3 regions of the Delftia sp. WSY_10 genome follow, and region 3 is predicted to be linked to each of the others. Evidence: predicted binding sites of a transcription regulator. Region 3 holds the regulator's gene; each other region holds the start of a gene.
The links. Region 3 encodes FNR, which switches genes on or off when oxygen is low (the NO sensors DNR and NnrR bind a similar motif). Its sites were predicted from a motif close to TTGATNNNNATCAA; they were not measured.
Positions count from the first base shown of each region.

Region 1 (4,866 bases), on a different contig from region 3:
CATGCCGCGCGTGGTGCAGGCCGCGCTGCCCACGCGGATACCCGAGGTCACCAGCGGCCGCGCGCCATCGCCGGGCACGGCGTTCTTGTTGACCGTGATGCCGATCTGCTCCAGCGCCGTCTCGGCGGCCTTGCCCGTCAGCTCCCAGGGGCGCAGGTCGATCACGCCCAGATGGCAGTCCGTGCCTGCGGACACCACGGACAGCCCGCCCTGCGACAGCCGGTCGCACAGCACGCGGGCGTTGTCCACCACGGCCCGCGCATAGGTACGGAAGGCGGGCTTGAGCGCCTCGCCCAGCGCCACCGCCTTGGCCGCCACCACATGCATCAGCGGCCCGGACTGCAGGCCCGGAAACACGGCGGCGTCTATGCGCCTGGCGATCTCGGCGTCGGCCGAGAGGATCATGCCGCCGCGCGGCCCGCGCAGCGTCTTGTGCGTGGTGGTCGTGGTCACATGGGCGTGCTCCACGGGCGAGGGGAACACGCCCGCGGCCACCAGCCCCGCCACGTGCGCGATGTCGGCCATGAAGATGGCGCCCACCCGGTCGGCAATGCGCCGGAACTCGGCCCAGTCCATCTGCCGTGAATAGGCCGAGCCTCCGGCAATGATGAGTCTGGGCCGCTCCTTCAGCGCAATGCGCCGCACCTGGTCCATGTCGATGAGTTGGGAACGGGCGTCCACCTCGTAGCTGATGGACTGGAACCACTTGCCCGACACGCTCACGCTGGAGCCATGCGTCAGGTGCCCGCCCGAGCGCAGGTCCAGCCCCATGATCTTGTCGCCGGGCTCCAGGAACGCCAGGTACACGCCCTGGTTGGCCTGGCTGCCCGAGTGCGGCTGCACGTTGGCGTGCGCGCAGCCGAACAGCGCCTTGGCACGCGCAATGGCCAGGTTCTCCACGGCATCGGCATTGGCGCAGCCGCCGTAGTAGCGCACGCCGGGATAGCCCTCGGCGTATTTGTTGGTCAGCACCGAGCCCTGCGCCTCCATCACCGCGCGGCTCACGAAGTTTTCAGAGGCAATCAATTCAATCGAACGCGCCTGCCGTGTCCGCTCGGCCGCTATGGCGTCCCAGGCCTCGCTGTCCGCGTGTTGGAGTTCCAGGGAATTGATTCTGGGGAGCGATAAATCGTCCATGTCGCATTGGCTGTCTTGGAGGCGCTGAAGCACGGGAATCGGCAGCGCCCGGGTTATGGAAGGATTTGGAAACCAGGGCGCATCGGTAATGGGCAGTCTACAAAGTGCAGCGGCCTTGATTCCGACCATGTTTCAGCGGGTGAGCAGACCAATTAAGGTGGCATGCCAATGTAAGCCGTTGAAAAAAGCGGTCTGGTTCATTGGCGAAAATAGGTCTGTTTGAATCCGCGCTCTCTCCATAGAATTCGCCGCCAGACGTTGAAAGTCATGAGATCCAATATCGCCAGGAATCATCCGCAATCTGCAGTCGGGGAGATTGATTCAAGGTGGAATATGACAGAGTGAAGAAATCCATGACAACGTATCTGCCATCTGCAGCGTCAATTGCAGTGCCATTTGCGGTGCCATTGGTGATTGCGGCGGATGGAGAAAGCGGGGGGAGGGAATAGGCGATTTGACTCAGATCAATCAAGTTCAATCACACGGAGTTGAAAAATGAATCTCGATATCTCTCGGACAGATGACGCCGTGCGCGATGCGCTCAAAAAGCTGTCCCTGCTCTGGAAGTCAAGAGCGGCCGTGAATCAGGACCTGCCTGATTACTGCGGCTTGGCGTTCGACCCCGCCCGGCAGGACTTCACCGCCTCGCTGCTGCCGTTTCGCGATCACCAGGCATGGGTGGAGGCGCCACAGCACCTGCGCGACCAATGCCTGTCCTACGCCTGGGGCATCTACAACCTCAAGACCATCTACATCGAGTGCAACGTGGTCACGCCGGCCTGCGAGGACATCATCAAGACCCCGCCGCCCAGCGCCAACCGTGCGCTGCTGCAGGACGTCATGTCCCAGGCCCTGCTGGACGAGGCCCTGCACACCCGCATGTCCATCATGGCCTGCAACTACATCTACGAGATGCGCGGCCTGGCGCCGCTGGACTACGCGGACTTCAACCTCGTCGGCTGGCGCAACGGCGTGCTGGCGCAGTGCGGCGCGGAATGGGAGCGCCGCCTGGCGCGCTTCGCCATTGCCTGCGCCAGCGAGACCCTGATCACCGACTACCTCAAGACCATGGCCGAGGACCGCAGCATCCAGCCCATCTGCCACGAGGTCACGCGCACCCACGCCGTGGACGAATGGAGCCACTCCAGCGTTTTCAGCTCGGTGGCCACCGACATCGTCCAGGGCCTGAGCAACCGCGAGCGCAGCTACCTGCGCTCCATCATCCTCAAGACCGTGCAGATGTTCGCCAACAACGAACTGGGCGCCTGGTCCACCGTCTTCACCATGGTCGGCATGCCGCATGCGCGCGACATCCTGCACGATGTGGGCGACAGCAACGAGATCGGCGTCTACACCGACTCGGTGCAAAGCCTGATCGACCGCATCGGCCTGGCGGGCCGCAACCTGGGCGGCAGCGTGGCGCTGGTGTCGTCGGTCCTCGAGGAGATGCAGGCATGAGCGCCGCCCTCCAGGCAGGCAGCATGCTCGCGCGCTGCGCCGCTGCACGGGCAGAGGCGGGCGGCGTCATGGTCTACACCCTGCGCGTGCAGGGCGCCTCGGCGCAATTCCTCGGCGGCCTGCAGCCCGGCCGGCATGTGGCCATCGAGCATGCCGACGCCAGTGGCACCATGCAGCAGCGGCTGTACTCCATCACCCGCTACGAGCCCTGCAGCGAGCACGACGGTGCCGGCCAGTTCGACATTGCCGTCAAAAGCTCGGGCCGGGGCAGCGTCTCCGACCACATGCATGCGGTGCTGCGCGCAGGCTCCACGCTGCCGCTGGGCGGCGTGGCCGGCGACATCACGGCCGACCTGGTGCTGGGCCTGGACTCCCTGGTCATGCTGGCCGGCGGCATCGGCCTGACCCTGCCGCTGGCGCTGCTGCGCGAACTGGACCGGCTGCGCCAGCAGGGCCGGCGCGTGCCCCGCACCACGCTGCTGCTGTGCTTTGCGCGCATGGCCGACATTCCGTTCCTGCAGGAGCTGCAGCAGCTGTGCGAAACGGCCCCCTGGTTCGACCTGCGTATCCACATCACGCGTGAAGACATTGCCGCCCACGGGCCCTTCGTGCCGGGCCGCCCCTCGCAGCAGTCCCTGCTGGCGCTGGGCCAGCCCCAGGCCGTCGTCATCTGTGGCGGCCACGCCTTTGCGCAGACCTTTCGCGAGCATGCGCGGGCCTGCTTTCCCGGTGCCATACAGCATATCGAGGCCTTCACGCCGCCTGCCGCATCCACCGCCCAGCCAGGCGAGACCGCGCAGGCATGCCAGCTGCAGATCGCGCACAGCGGGCAGGTTGTCGAAGCCGCGTCCGGCAAAAGCCTGCTGGAGATCCTGGAAGGCGTGGGCATTGCCATCCGCAGCCAGTGCCGGGCCGGCATCTGCGGCAGCTGCCGCATCCGCATCACGGGAGGCAGTTCACGGCTGGAGGCGGACTTTTGCCTCAGCGACAGGGAAAAGGAAGCCGGCTATGCCTTGGCCTGCTGCACCTTCCCCTCGGCAGGCCATATCCACGTCGATCTCAAGCCCGGCGCCTGACGGGCTCCGCACGTTCCAAGCCACCCTCCTGTATCCACCTGAGTTCCTCCCATGAAAAAAGCCATCGCGCTGCGCCACATCCACTTCGAAGACCTGGGCACCCTGCATGCCGAGTTCGCTAGCCGCGGCTACGAAGTGCAGTACGTCGATCCCAGCATCGGCGAGCTTGACACCCTGGACCTGGGCCGTGCCGACCTTCTCGTCGTGCTGGGCGGCCCCATAGGTGCCTATGACGAGGCGCTTTATCCCTTCGTTGCCCAGGAGCTGGCGGCCGTGCGCCGCTGGCTGGACAGCGGCAAGCCGCTGCTGGGCATCTGCCTGGGCGCCCAGCTCATTGCGCGCGCGCTGGGCGCCAGGGTCTATCCGCTGGGCGTCAAGGAAATCGGCTTTTCGCCGCTCACGCTTACCGACGCCGGCCTTGCCTCGCCCCTCGCCAAACTGGACGGCGTGCCCGTGCTCCATTGGCATGGCGACCAGTTCGACATTCCCGAAGGCGCCGTGCACCTGGCCGGCACCGCCATCGGCGCCAACCAGGCCTTCGCAGTCGGCTCGCAGGTGCTGGGCCTGCAATTCCATCTGGAGGCCGACGCGGCCCGGCTGGAGCGCTGGCTGGTCGGCCATGCCTGTGAGCTCGGCATGGCCAAGGTGGACCCGCGCACGCTGCGTGCCGATGCCCAGAAATACGGCGGCCTGCTGGCGCTGGCCGCGCGCGATGTGCTGGCCGCCTGGCTGACCCACCTGGAGCGCAGCCGCTGAACCTGCGGCGCCGCCCATTCACCCATTTCCCCCACGCCGGAGCCGCGCTGCGCGGCGCCGGAATCTCTGTTCCCGAAAAAAGGAGAGTTGAAGATGGTTGTCGTACTGTTCGAACTGCAGGCCTTGCCCGGCCAGAACCAGACCTATGTGGACCTGGTCAACAAGCTCACCCCCATGCTCAAGCCCATGGAGGGGTTCATCTCCGTGGAATGCTTCCAGAGCACGCTCAACCCCGAGAAAGTCATGTCCGTCACCACCTGGCGCGACGAGGAAGCCGTTGTCCAGTGGCGCAACGTGGAAGCCCACCTCAGCGCCCAGCGCGCCGGCCGCGACAAGATCTTCAAGGACTACCGCGTGCGCGTCACCCAGGTGCTGCGCGACTATGGCCTGAATGACCGCGCGCAGGCGCCCGCGGACAGCATCATGGGCAAGGCAGGCA
Region 1 covers NZ_JBICKY010000029.1:27,575-32,440, forward strand. Annotated here, with positions in the region: gene ACF8ML_RS12795 (serine hydroxymethyltransferase) at 1-1,137, opposite strand, end outside; gene ACF8ML_RS12800 (diiron oxygenase) at 1,633-2,595, shown strand; gene ACF8ML_RS12805 (2Fe-2S iron-sulfur cluster-binding protein) at 2,592-3,671, shown strand; gene ACF8ML_RS12810 (glutamine amidotransferase) at 3,723-4,427, shown strand; gene ACF8ML_RS12815 (antibiotic biosynthesis monooxygenase) at 4,521-4,866, shown strand, end outside.
Region 1: ACF8ML_RS12800 (diiron oxygenase) is a predicted target of FNR. The motif match lies at 1,592-1,605, and genes of this name have one in related genera.

Region 2 (4,866 bases), on a different contig from region 3:
CCAGATCAGCTTGTCCACGTCGGACTGCTGCCTGGTCTCGCCATTGACGGCCAGTGCAATGGCGCCGGATTCGATCACCTGGCCCGGCATGGGCACGATCTCGCTGGCCACCGAGGACTGCTCCACATCCTTGCCCAGGTCCCAGGGCCGGCCCTTGTCGCGCGCCACCAGCTGCAGGTCGCGGCGCGTCATGTCCAGGCCACAGGCGTAGCCGTAGATATGTTCATGCGCCTGGTCCGCCGCAATGCGAAAGCCCGCCTTGCCGATGGCCACCACCAGTTCCATCTCGAAGTGGTAGTTGTTCGTCTCGGGCGGGTAGGCCACGGTGGCACCTGATTCGGTCAGGGTGGAGGGGGCCTTGGTGAAGTAGAAGGGGCGCTCCACGCTCTTGTCCACCGGGCGGCCCATCTCGACGGCATGGGCGTGGTAGTTGCGGCCCACGAAGAACAGGCGGTTCACGGGCAGGCGCTGCGTGCTGCCGCGCACGGGCAGGGATTGGACGGGGGGCGGGGTCCAGAGGTATTGGGGGGCGGTCATGGTGTTGGCGATGGGGGAGTAAAGAGACATCGGAGGATTCAAGGCCGGACTTCGTAGAGGCCCAGCTTTCGGTGCAAAGGCGCCTCGTCGGCCAGGAAGAGGAAGGCGGGCTCGCTGGCGCTGGCATTGGCCAGCGTGGCGGGCGCCCAGCCGGGCACGCAGCAGGTGTCGGCCGGGGCCAGGTCGAAATGGCGGTCCACGGCGGCCACGCTGGCGCCGCCCTCGATGACATGGAACACGCAGGCCGGCGAGCGCGCGGGCAACTGCAGCGTCTGGCCCGGGCGCAGCATCAGCGCGTAGAAGCCCAGGATGTTTTCGCAGTCGGCCCCGGTTTCGGGGTTGGTGTAGGCCAGCTGCACGCAGTCCAGGTCCGGCCGGTCGGCGCCCAGTTCCAGCAGGGCGGCGCGCGCGTCCTTCCACGGGTAGCGCAGCATGGGGTAGGCCTTGGCGCTGCGGGCGAACACCTGCGTGGGTGCCAGGCCGCCGCGCGCATACGCCCGGTCGCCACGGCCGGGCAGGGCGGCCTGGCGCGGGCCGTCCACGTGGTAGGTGACTTCCAGGTAGTAGGCCAGGGGCAGGTCCAGCACATCGAGCCAGACCACGGGCTCGTCGCCGTCATGGCCATGCTCGTGCCACAGGCCCGTGGGCGTGAGGATGAGGTCGCCGCGCTCCATGGGGCATTTCTCGCCGTCGACCAGGCTCCATGCGCCCTGGCCTTCCACCACCATGCGCACGGCATTGGGCGTGTGGCGGTGCGAGGGAGCCCACTCGCCGGGCAGCAGCAGCTGCATGCCCAGGTAGATGGAGGAGCTGGCCTGCATCTTCTCCAGCCCATGGCCGGGGTTGGCCAGCACCAGCACGCGGCGCTCGGCCTTTTCGATGGGCGTCAGCTCGCCGGCCTGCATCAGCAGCGGGCGGATGGCCTGGTAGGGCCAGGCAATGGGCTGGGTGCGCGGGCGCGGCGTGTGCGGCGGCATCACGTTGCGCAGGCTGGGCCACAGCGGCACCAGGTTGTTGCGCGTGAGTTCGTCGCGGTAGTCCTGGGGCAGGTCTTCCAGGCGGCCAAGTTCTTGCATGGCGGTCTCCTTGTGTTCAGTCTTCGGCGAGGCAGGTTTCGGCCTTCCAGCCGTACAGCCATTCCATGGCGTCGTAGAAACGCTGGGGCGTGCGGCCCTTCCAGAGGTCGTTGCGCACCAGGCGCTCCACGCCGCTGGCGTGGAAGATGCGGCCCATCTCGCGCGCGGACAGCACCACGCGCGCCGTGCGGGCGATGCGCGAGCGCTCGTACAGCCGCAGCGCCTGCGGCCAGTCGTTGCCGCAGCGCTTCAGCGCCTGGCCCAGCGTCACCGCGTCTTCCAGCGCCATGCAGGCGCCCTGGGCGATGTATTGCAGCGTGGGGTGTGCGGCATCGCCCAGCAGCGTGGCGCGGCCGAAGCTCCACTGGCCAATGGGCTCGCGGTCGGCCGTGGCCCAGCGCTTCCAGCTTTTGGGCAGGTCTATGAGCTGGCGGGCGCGCGGGCAGCAGTCGCTGTAGTAGCTTTGCACCTCTTGGCGGCTGCCTTCGCGCACGCCCCATTCCTCCTGCTCGCGGCTGTGGAAGGTGACGACCACGTTGTACTGCTCGCCGCCACGCAGCGGGTAGTGCACCAGGTGGTAGTTGGGGCCGACCCAGATGCTGGCCGCGTTCCAGCGCAGGTCTTCGGGGAAGTCGTTCTTCTCCACCACGGCGCGGTACACCACGTGGCCGGAGACACGCGCCGCATCGCCCACGTACTGCTGGCGCACCACGGACTTCACGCCATCGGCGCCGATCAGGGCCTGGCCCACATGGACCTGGCCGTGCTGGTCGCGCACGGTGACGGTGTCACCCTCCTGCTGCACGGCTTCGATGCGCGTGCCCGTCAGCGTCTCGATTTGACCGTGGGTGCGCGCGCCTTCGAGCAGCGAGGTGTGGATGTCGGCGCGGTGGATCACCGCATACGGGTTGCCGAAGCGGGCGCGAAACGCCTCGCCCGTGGGAATGCGGCCGACCAGCCGCTCATCGAGCGCGTCGTGCATCACCATCTCGTCGGTATAGACCGCGCGGCCACGGGCCAGCTCGCCAATGCCCAGCGCGTCGAAGGCCGCGAATGCGTTGGGCCCCAGTTGTATGCCGGCGCCGATCTCGCCCAGCTGCGGCGCCTGCTCCAGCACCTTGACGGCGAATCCCTGGCGTGCCAGGGCCAGCGCGGCCGCCACGCCGCCAATGCCGCCGCCTGCCACAAGAACGGGCAGCGCCCGGGAAGAAATGCTGGTGCTCATGGATGTCCTGTGCTTCGTGGTGCGTGTCGCTCGCCTGGGGGTCAGATGCGTCGCGACTAATTAAACAGTATGCTGACGATGAGTGTAGTGTTGATTTGCATCAGGCCAGCCTGGGGTTTCCCTGGATGCAGGCCAAACGGTGGTGGACAGCATGTCCGGGTGAATCACCTGTCCGCCAGCCAACGCCAACGGAGGGCGCGGTTCATGCGAACATCTGCGCTTGCCCGCAGGGACCCGGAAAAGAGCGCAATGGCCATGGACTACCAACCCGCAGAACTAGAAAACTACCCCGGCTACCACATCCGCCGCCTGCAGCAGATCGCGGTAGCCGTCTTCATGGAAGAGACCCAGGAATTCGGCGTGACCCCCGTGCAGTACGCGGCGCTGTCTGCCGTGCTGCGCCAGCCCGGCGTGGACCAGCGCACGCTGGCGCGGATGATCGGTTTCGACACCTCCACCATTGGCAGCGTCATCGACCGGCTGGAGGCGCGCGGCCTCATGGTGCGCAACACCAGCCCGGCCGACCGGCGCGTGCGCCTGCTGTCGGTCACCGCGGAAGGCGCTGCGCTGCTGGCCGCTGCCGAGCCCTCGGTGCTGCGGGCCCAGCAGCGCATGCTGGAGCCGCTGCCGCAGGAGCAGCGGGGCCTGTTCATGGAAATGATGGCCGTCCTGGTGCGGCAAAACGACGAGCTGGCGCGTGCGCCCAGCACGCTGGCCGCGCGCCGCGCCGCAGCCGACTGAGGCGACCTCGACCCATGGACTGGGACCATCTGAGATTCTTTGGCGAGCTGGCACGCAGCGGCAGCATGGCCGCCGCCGCGCGCCAACTGGGCGTGGAGCACACCACGGTGTCGCGCCGCATCCAGGCCCTGGAAAAGCAGCTGGGGGCCGTGCTCTTCGAGCGCGAAGCGGGCCAATGGCGGCCCACGGAGGCCGGCCGACAGCTGCTGGGCGTGGCAGACGCCATGCAGCGCGCCGCAGCCGGGCTGGAGCGCATGCCGCTGGCGGCCGAATCCACCAGCCAGGGACCGTCCGGCCTGGTGCGCGTGGGCGCCACCGAGGGCTTCGGCACCCAGCTGCTGGCTCCGCAGCTGGCCGCGCTGACGCAGCGCCATCCGCTGCTGAGCATCGACCTGCTGGCCCTGCCGCGCCTGCTGCACCTGTCGCGGCGCGAGGCGGACATCGTCATCTCGCTGGAGCGCCCCACGCGCGGCTCGGCCGTGGTCACCAAGCTCACGGACTACCGGCTGTTCCTCTACGGCCAGCGCGAATACCTTGCGCGCCGCCCGCTGGTGGCGCGCACGGAGGACCTGCGCCACCACAGCTTCATCCACTATGTGGACGACCTGCTGTTCACGCGTGAGCTGCAGCTGCTGTCCACCCTGTTCCAGCCCGAGCGCTTTGCCTTTCGCAGCACCAGCATCACCGCCCAGTACGAGGCCGTGCGCGCCGGTGCCGGCCTGGCCGTGCTGCCCGCCTTCATCGCCGACCGCGACCCCGTGCTCAGCCGCGTGCTGCCCGCCGAGGCCTGCTTCACCCGCACCTTCTGGATGAGCATGCCCTCGGATGCCCGGCAGGTTCAGCGCATCGAGGCGGTCTGGGGGTTTTTGCGGGAGGCTGTGCAGGGCATGGGCGGCTTGCTGAAGCCCAGAGCCTGAGGGCCTGCGGCGGTCAGGCCCCTGCCGCTATACTGCCCGCCCCGAATCTCGTCATCCGACAGCAGGATCCCTGGCATGCGCCTGAAAGCCCTTTTGCGTCCACTGGTGTACCTGAGCCTGGCGGGGCTGGCCGCTTGCGGCAGCAACCCGCCCAGCCCCTCGGCGGCCACGCCCGAGTCCACGCCCACCGCGCCAGGCACGCCCGTGGCGCCCATCAGGATCGGTCTGGCCCTGGGCGGCGGGGCCGTGAAGGGCTTTGCCCACATCGGCGTCATCAAGATGCTGGAAGCCAATGGCCTTGCGCCCGCTGTGGTGTCCGGCACCAGCGCGGGCAGCGTGGTGGGTGCGCTGTATGCGGGCGGCATGAACG
Region 2 covers NZ_JBICKY010000029.1:15,290-20,155, forward strand. Annotated here, with positions in the region: gene ACF8ML_RS12740 (fumarylacetoacetate hydrolase family protein) at 1-537, opposite strand, end outside; gene ACF8ML_RS12745 (cupin domain-containing protein) at 576-1,613, opposite strand; gene ACF8ML_RS12750 (3-hydroxybenzoate 6-monooxygenase) at 1,630-2,838, opposite strand; gene ACF8ML_RS12755 (MarR family winged helix-turn-helix transcriptional regulator) at 3,043-3,579, shown strand; gene ACF8ML_RS12760 (LysR family transcriptional regulator) at 3,594-4,496, shown strand; gene ACF8ML_RS12765 (patatin-like phospholipase family protein) at 4,572-4,866, shown strand, end outside.
Region 2: ACF8ML_RS12750 (3-hydroxybenzoate 6-monooxygenase) is a predicted target of FNR. The motif match lies at 2,929-2,942, and genes of this name have one in related genera.

Region 3 (4,866 bases):
AGAAGGTCTACCCGCGCTCCATCAGCGGTGTCTTCGCACGCTGGCGATGGGCTCTGGTATTTCTCACCCAACTGGTTTTCTATGGCCTGCCCTGGCTGGAATGGGGGCAGCGCCAGATGGTGCTGTTCGACCTGGGTGCGCGGCGCTTTTACCTGTTCGGGCTGGTGCTGTACCCGCAGGATTTCATCTACCTGGCGGGCCTGCTGATCATTTCGGCGCTGGCGCTGTTCCTGTTCACGGCCGTGGCCGGTCGCCTGTGGTGCGGCTTTTCCTGCCCGCAGACGGTCTACACCGAAATCTTCATGTGGGTGGAGCGCAAGGTCGAGGGCGACCGCAGTGCGCGCATGCGCCTGGACAAGAACGGCTGGACCTTTGAAAAGCTCTGGAAGAAGTCGCTCAAGCAGTTGCTGTGGATTGCCATTGCCCTGTGGACCGGCTTCACCTTCGTGGGCTACTTCGTGCCCATCCGCGAGCTGGGCGGCGAGCTGCTGGCGCTGCAGGGCAGCTGGCAGGTCTTCTGGGTGCTGTTCTACGGCTTCGCCACCTATGGCAACGCCGGCTACATGCGCGAGCAGGTCTGCAAGTACATGTGCCCCTATGCGCGCTTTCAGAGCGCCATGTTCGACCGCGACACCATGATCGTCAGCTACGACACGGGCCGGGGCGAGCCGCGCGCGCCGCGCACCAAGAAGGTGGACTACAAGGCCCAGGGCCTGGGCGACTGCATCGACTGCAAGATGTGCGTGCAGGTCTGCCCCGTGGGCATCGACATCCGCAACGGCCTGCAGTACGAATGCATAGGCTGCGGTCTGTGCATAGACGCCTGCAATTCCATCATGGACAAGATGGAGTATCCGCGCGGCCTCATCCGGCTGACCACGCAGAACGCCATGGCCGGCATGTGGCGGCGGGCCCAGGTGCTGCGCCGCATCTTCCGTCCGCGCGTACTGGTCTACTCGGCCGTGCTGATCGGCCTGAGCATGGCCATGATCGTGAGCCTGGCGCTGCGCCAGTCGGTCAAGGTCGACGTGATACGCGACCGGGCGTCGCTGTCGCGCATCGTCGCGGGCGGCAAGCTGGAAAATGTCTACCGCCTGCAGATCATGAATGCCACCGAGCAGGCCCAGCGCTACCGCATCAGCGCCCATGGCCTCGACGGGCTGGAGTTGGCGTCCGAGCAGGAGGTCGAGGTCGGCCCTGCCGAGACGCGCGGCATTGCGGCGCGGCTGCAGATTCCCTACGGTTCCGCCGAGCCGGGCTCGCACACCGTATTCTTCGATATCGATGCCGTGCATTCAGGCGCGGGACGCGCGTCCGAAAAGGCCGTCTTCCTGGTGCCCCGGTGATATGTCTGGCCGGCGCCGCCCAGGCTGCGCCGGCTGTTTGAAAGAAAGAGGTTATCCATGTCTTCCAGTCCCGCAGTCTCCGCGCCCGCCACGGCCCCTTCGCATCCGGACGCCGGCAAGCCCTGGTGGAAGTTCGCCCATGTCTGGCTCGTGGTGGCCGGCCCGGCCGCCGTCGTGGTGGCCGGCGTGGTCACGGCCGTCATTGCGATCAATGGCGCCGATCCCGTGATCGATCCTGACTATTACCGCAATGGCATCACCATCAACGAGCGTGCCGATGGCGTGCGCGAAGTGCCCAAGAGCCTGGCGCCCGCGGTCACCGGCCGCAACCACGCGGCCACGCCCGCGCAGGACCATCCCACGGACCGCTGAACGCAGGAAAATGCCGTGCACAAGGCCGCAGTCACGGCCTTTTTGCATGGTGGATGGCATCTCCAGCATGCGCGAGGGCCAAGGGTTTCCTACAGGCAGTGCAGGGTGCGCAGGGCTTGGCACGGTGCGAGGGCGGCGCGCACAATGAAAGCCACCCCTCGACAGCTCAAGGAGATCGCTGATGTTGGCCCAACGCTGGATGTGGATTGCCTGGCCGGCCTTTCTGGCCGCCGCCGTGATGGAGATGCTGGTATTCGCCTTCGTGGACCCGCTGGAGCTGCACTGGCTCGGCGACCTGGGCTGGTCGCGGCAGGGAATCTACACGCTGGCCTTCTTCGCCTTCTGGGGCGTGACCATGCTGTCCAGCCTCATGACCACCATGCTGGGACGCTCCACGCACGATCTCAACGACGGCGTGGTCTCCGAGCCGGACCCAAATCTGGCCATGCAGGGCCTGGGGCGCGATTGAACCTGCGTGCACTGCAATGGCAATGAACAAGGCCCGCGATCGCGGGCCCTGTTCATTGCCGGGGGGCGGGGCCTTGCGGCCTCACTGGCACTGCTGGCTGTTGACGATGCGCTTGAGCGCGTCCGTGTCCAGGATGCGCAGATGGCGCTGGCGCACCTCGATGATGTTTTCCTCGGCAAACTTCGAGAAGGTGCGGCTCACCGTCTCCAGCTTCAGGCCCAGGTAGCTGCCGATTTCCTCGCGTGTCATGCGCAGCACCAGTTCCGACTTGGAAAAGCCCCGGGCGTGAAGGCGCTGTACCAGGTTGAGCACGAAGGCGGCCAGCCGCTCCTCGGCACGCATGCTGCCCAGCAGCAGCATCACGCCATGCTCGCGCACGATCTCGCGGCTCATGACCTTGTGCACATGGTTTTGCAGGGCCGTGACCTCGCGCGACAGGTCCTCCAGCTTGTCGAAGGGCATGACGCAGACCTCGGCGTCTTCCAGCGCGACCGCATCGCAGGTGTGGTGGTCGTTGACGATGCCATCCAGGCCGATGATCTCGCCGGCCATCTGAAAGCCCGTGACCTGGTCGCGCCCGTCCTCGGTGGCCACGCAGGTCTTGAAGAAGCCCGTGCGGATGGCGTACAGCGAGGTGAAGGACTCACCGTTGCGAAACAGCAGGCCGCCGCGCTTGACCTTGCGGCGCGTGGCCACGATGTCGTCGATGCGCTGCATCTGCTCGGCATCCAGGCCCATGGGCATGCACAGCTCGCGCAGGTTGCAATTGGAACAGGATGCTTTGATGGTCTGAAGGTTCATGGAGTAAACATCAGCGGCGCAGCAGTGCGCCGGCGGTGACCTCGTGGATGGCGATGAGTTGGATCAAATTGTCGCAGCACTGCCGCGAACAACTCTTGATATGAGTCAAGGACGCGACCAATGGGCTGCGGCACAGTGGACGACATTAGAGGAAAAAACCCATGACCGCTGTCACCCCAGAGCTGCTGCGTCGCTTCGACGTACCGGGGCCCCGATACACCTCGTTCCCCACGGCCGATCGTTTCGTGGAGGCTTTCGGTGCTGAAGACTATATCCTGGCACTTGAGCACCGCAAATCGAGTACCGCAGCGCGGGCCATGCCTTTGTCGCTGTATGTGCATGTGCCGTTCTGCGAGTCGCTGTGCTACTACTGCGCCTGCAACAAGATCGTGACGCGCCACCACGATCGCGCTGCCGTCTACCTGGACTACCTGGCGCGCGAGATGGCCTTGCACACGGCCCATTGCGGCAAGGGCCAGGCCGTCAGCCAGCTGCACCTGGGCGGCGGCACGCCCACCTTCTTCTCGGACGATGAGCTGCGCACGCTGATGGCCCTGCTGCGCGAGCATTTCAAGCTGGAGCCGGGCGGCGAATACTCCATCGAGGTCGATCCGCGCACCGTCAGCGTCGAACGCCTGGCCGTGCTCAAGGAGCTGGGCTTCAACCGCCTGAGCTTCGGCGTGCAGGACTTCGACGAACAGGTGCAGATCGCCGTGCACCGCGTGCAGCCGGCCGAGCAGGTGTTCGCGCTGGTGGCGGCCGCACGGCAGCTGGGCTTTGCCTCCATCAACGTGGACCTGATCTACGGCCTGCCCAAGCAGACGCCCGAGTCCTTCGAGCGCACGCTGGCCCAGGTCAATGCGCTGCGGCCCGACCGCATCGCGCTCTATGCCTATGCCCACCTGCCCGAGCGCTTCAAGCCGCAGCGGCGCATCGCGGCCGGGGACCTGCCCCAGGGCGCCGACAAGCTGGCCATGCTCTCGCGCTCCATCGCGGCCTTCATGGACGGCGGCTATGTCTACGTGGGCATGGACCACTTCGCCTTGCCCGAGGACGCGCTGGCCGTGGCCAAGCGCCAGGGCCGGCTGCATCGCAACTTCCAGGGCTACAGCACCCAGCCCGACTGCGACCTGATTGCGCTGGGCGTGTCGGCCATCGGCAAGGTGGGGGCCAGCTACAGCCAGAACGCCAAGACGCTGGAGGAGTACTACGACGCCATCGACGCCGGCCACCTGCCCGTGGTGCGCGGCCTGGCACTGTCGCGCGATGATCTGGTGCGGCGCGCCGTCATCATGGCCATCATGTGCCAGGGCGCCGTGCTGTTCGAGCCCATGGAGCAGGCCTGGCTGCTGGGCTTTCGCGAGTACTTCGCCCCCGAGCTGGCGGCGCTTCAGGACCTGCAGGCCAAGGGGCTGGTGCAGATCAGCGACGAGGGATTCCAGGTCACGCCCATGGGCTGGTACTTCGTGCGTGGCGTGGCCATGCTGTTTGACCGATATCTGCAGGCCGACAAGAACCGGGCGCGGTTTTCGAGGATCATCTAGGCCCCATGCTGTTGTCGCTGCTCTGGACCGCTTTGATCATGGGGCTCGTCGGCGGGCCCCATTGCCTTGCCATGTGCGCCGCGCCCTGCGGCGTGGTCACGGGCGGGGCGGGGCAGGGCACGGTACAGGGTGGTGGGCAGGTGGTCGCCGTCCATGGACTGCAAAGCCGGCTGTGGCTGCGCACGGCGCTGTTCCATAGCGGGCGGCTGGCCGGCTATGCCAGCCTGGGCGCTGCCTCGGCGCTGGCCATGGAAAGCCTGTCCTGGCTCACCAGCCAGACCACGGCGCTGCAGCCGTTCTGGACGCTGACCCATGTCGCCGTGATGGCCTGGGG
Region 3 covers NZ_JBICKY010000015.1:347,091-351,956, reverse strand. Annotated here, with positions in the region: gene ccoG (cytochrome c oxidase accessory protein CcoG) at 1-1,346, shown strand, start outside; gene ACF8ML_RS08015 (FixH family protein) at 1,404-1,718, shown strand; gene ACF8ML_RS08010 (hypothetical protein) at 1,900-2,187, shown strand; gene fnr (fumarate/nitrate reduction transcriptional regulator Fnr) at 2,269-2,988, opposite strand; gene hemN (oxygen-independent coproporphyrinogen III oxidase) at 3,150-4,532, shown strand; gene ACF8ML_RS07995 (sulfite exporter TauE/SafE family protein) at 4,538-4,866, shown strand, end outside.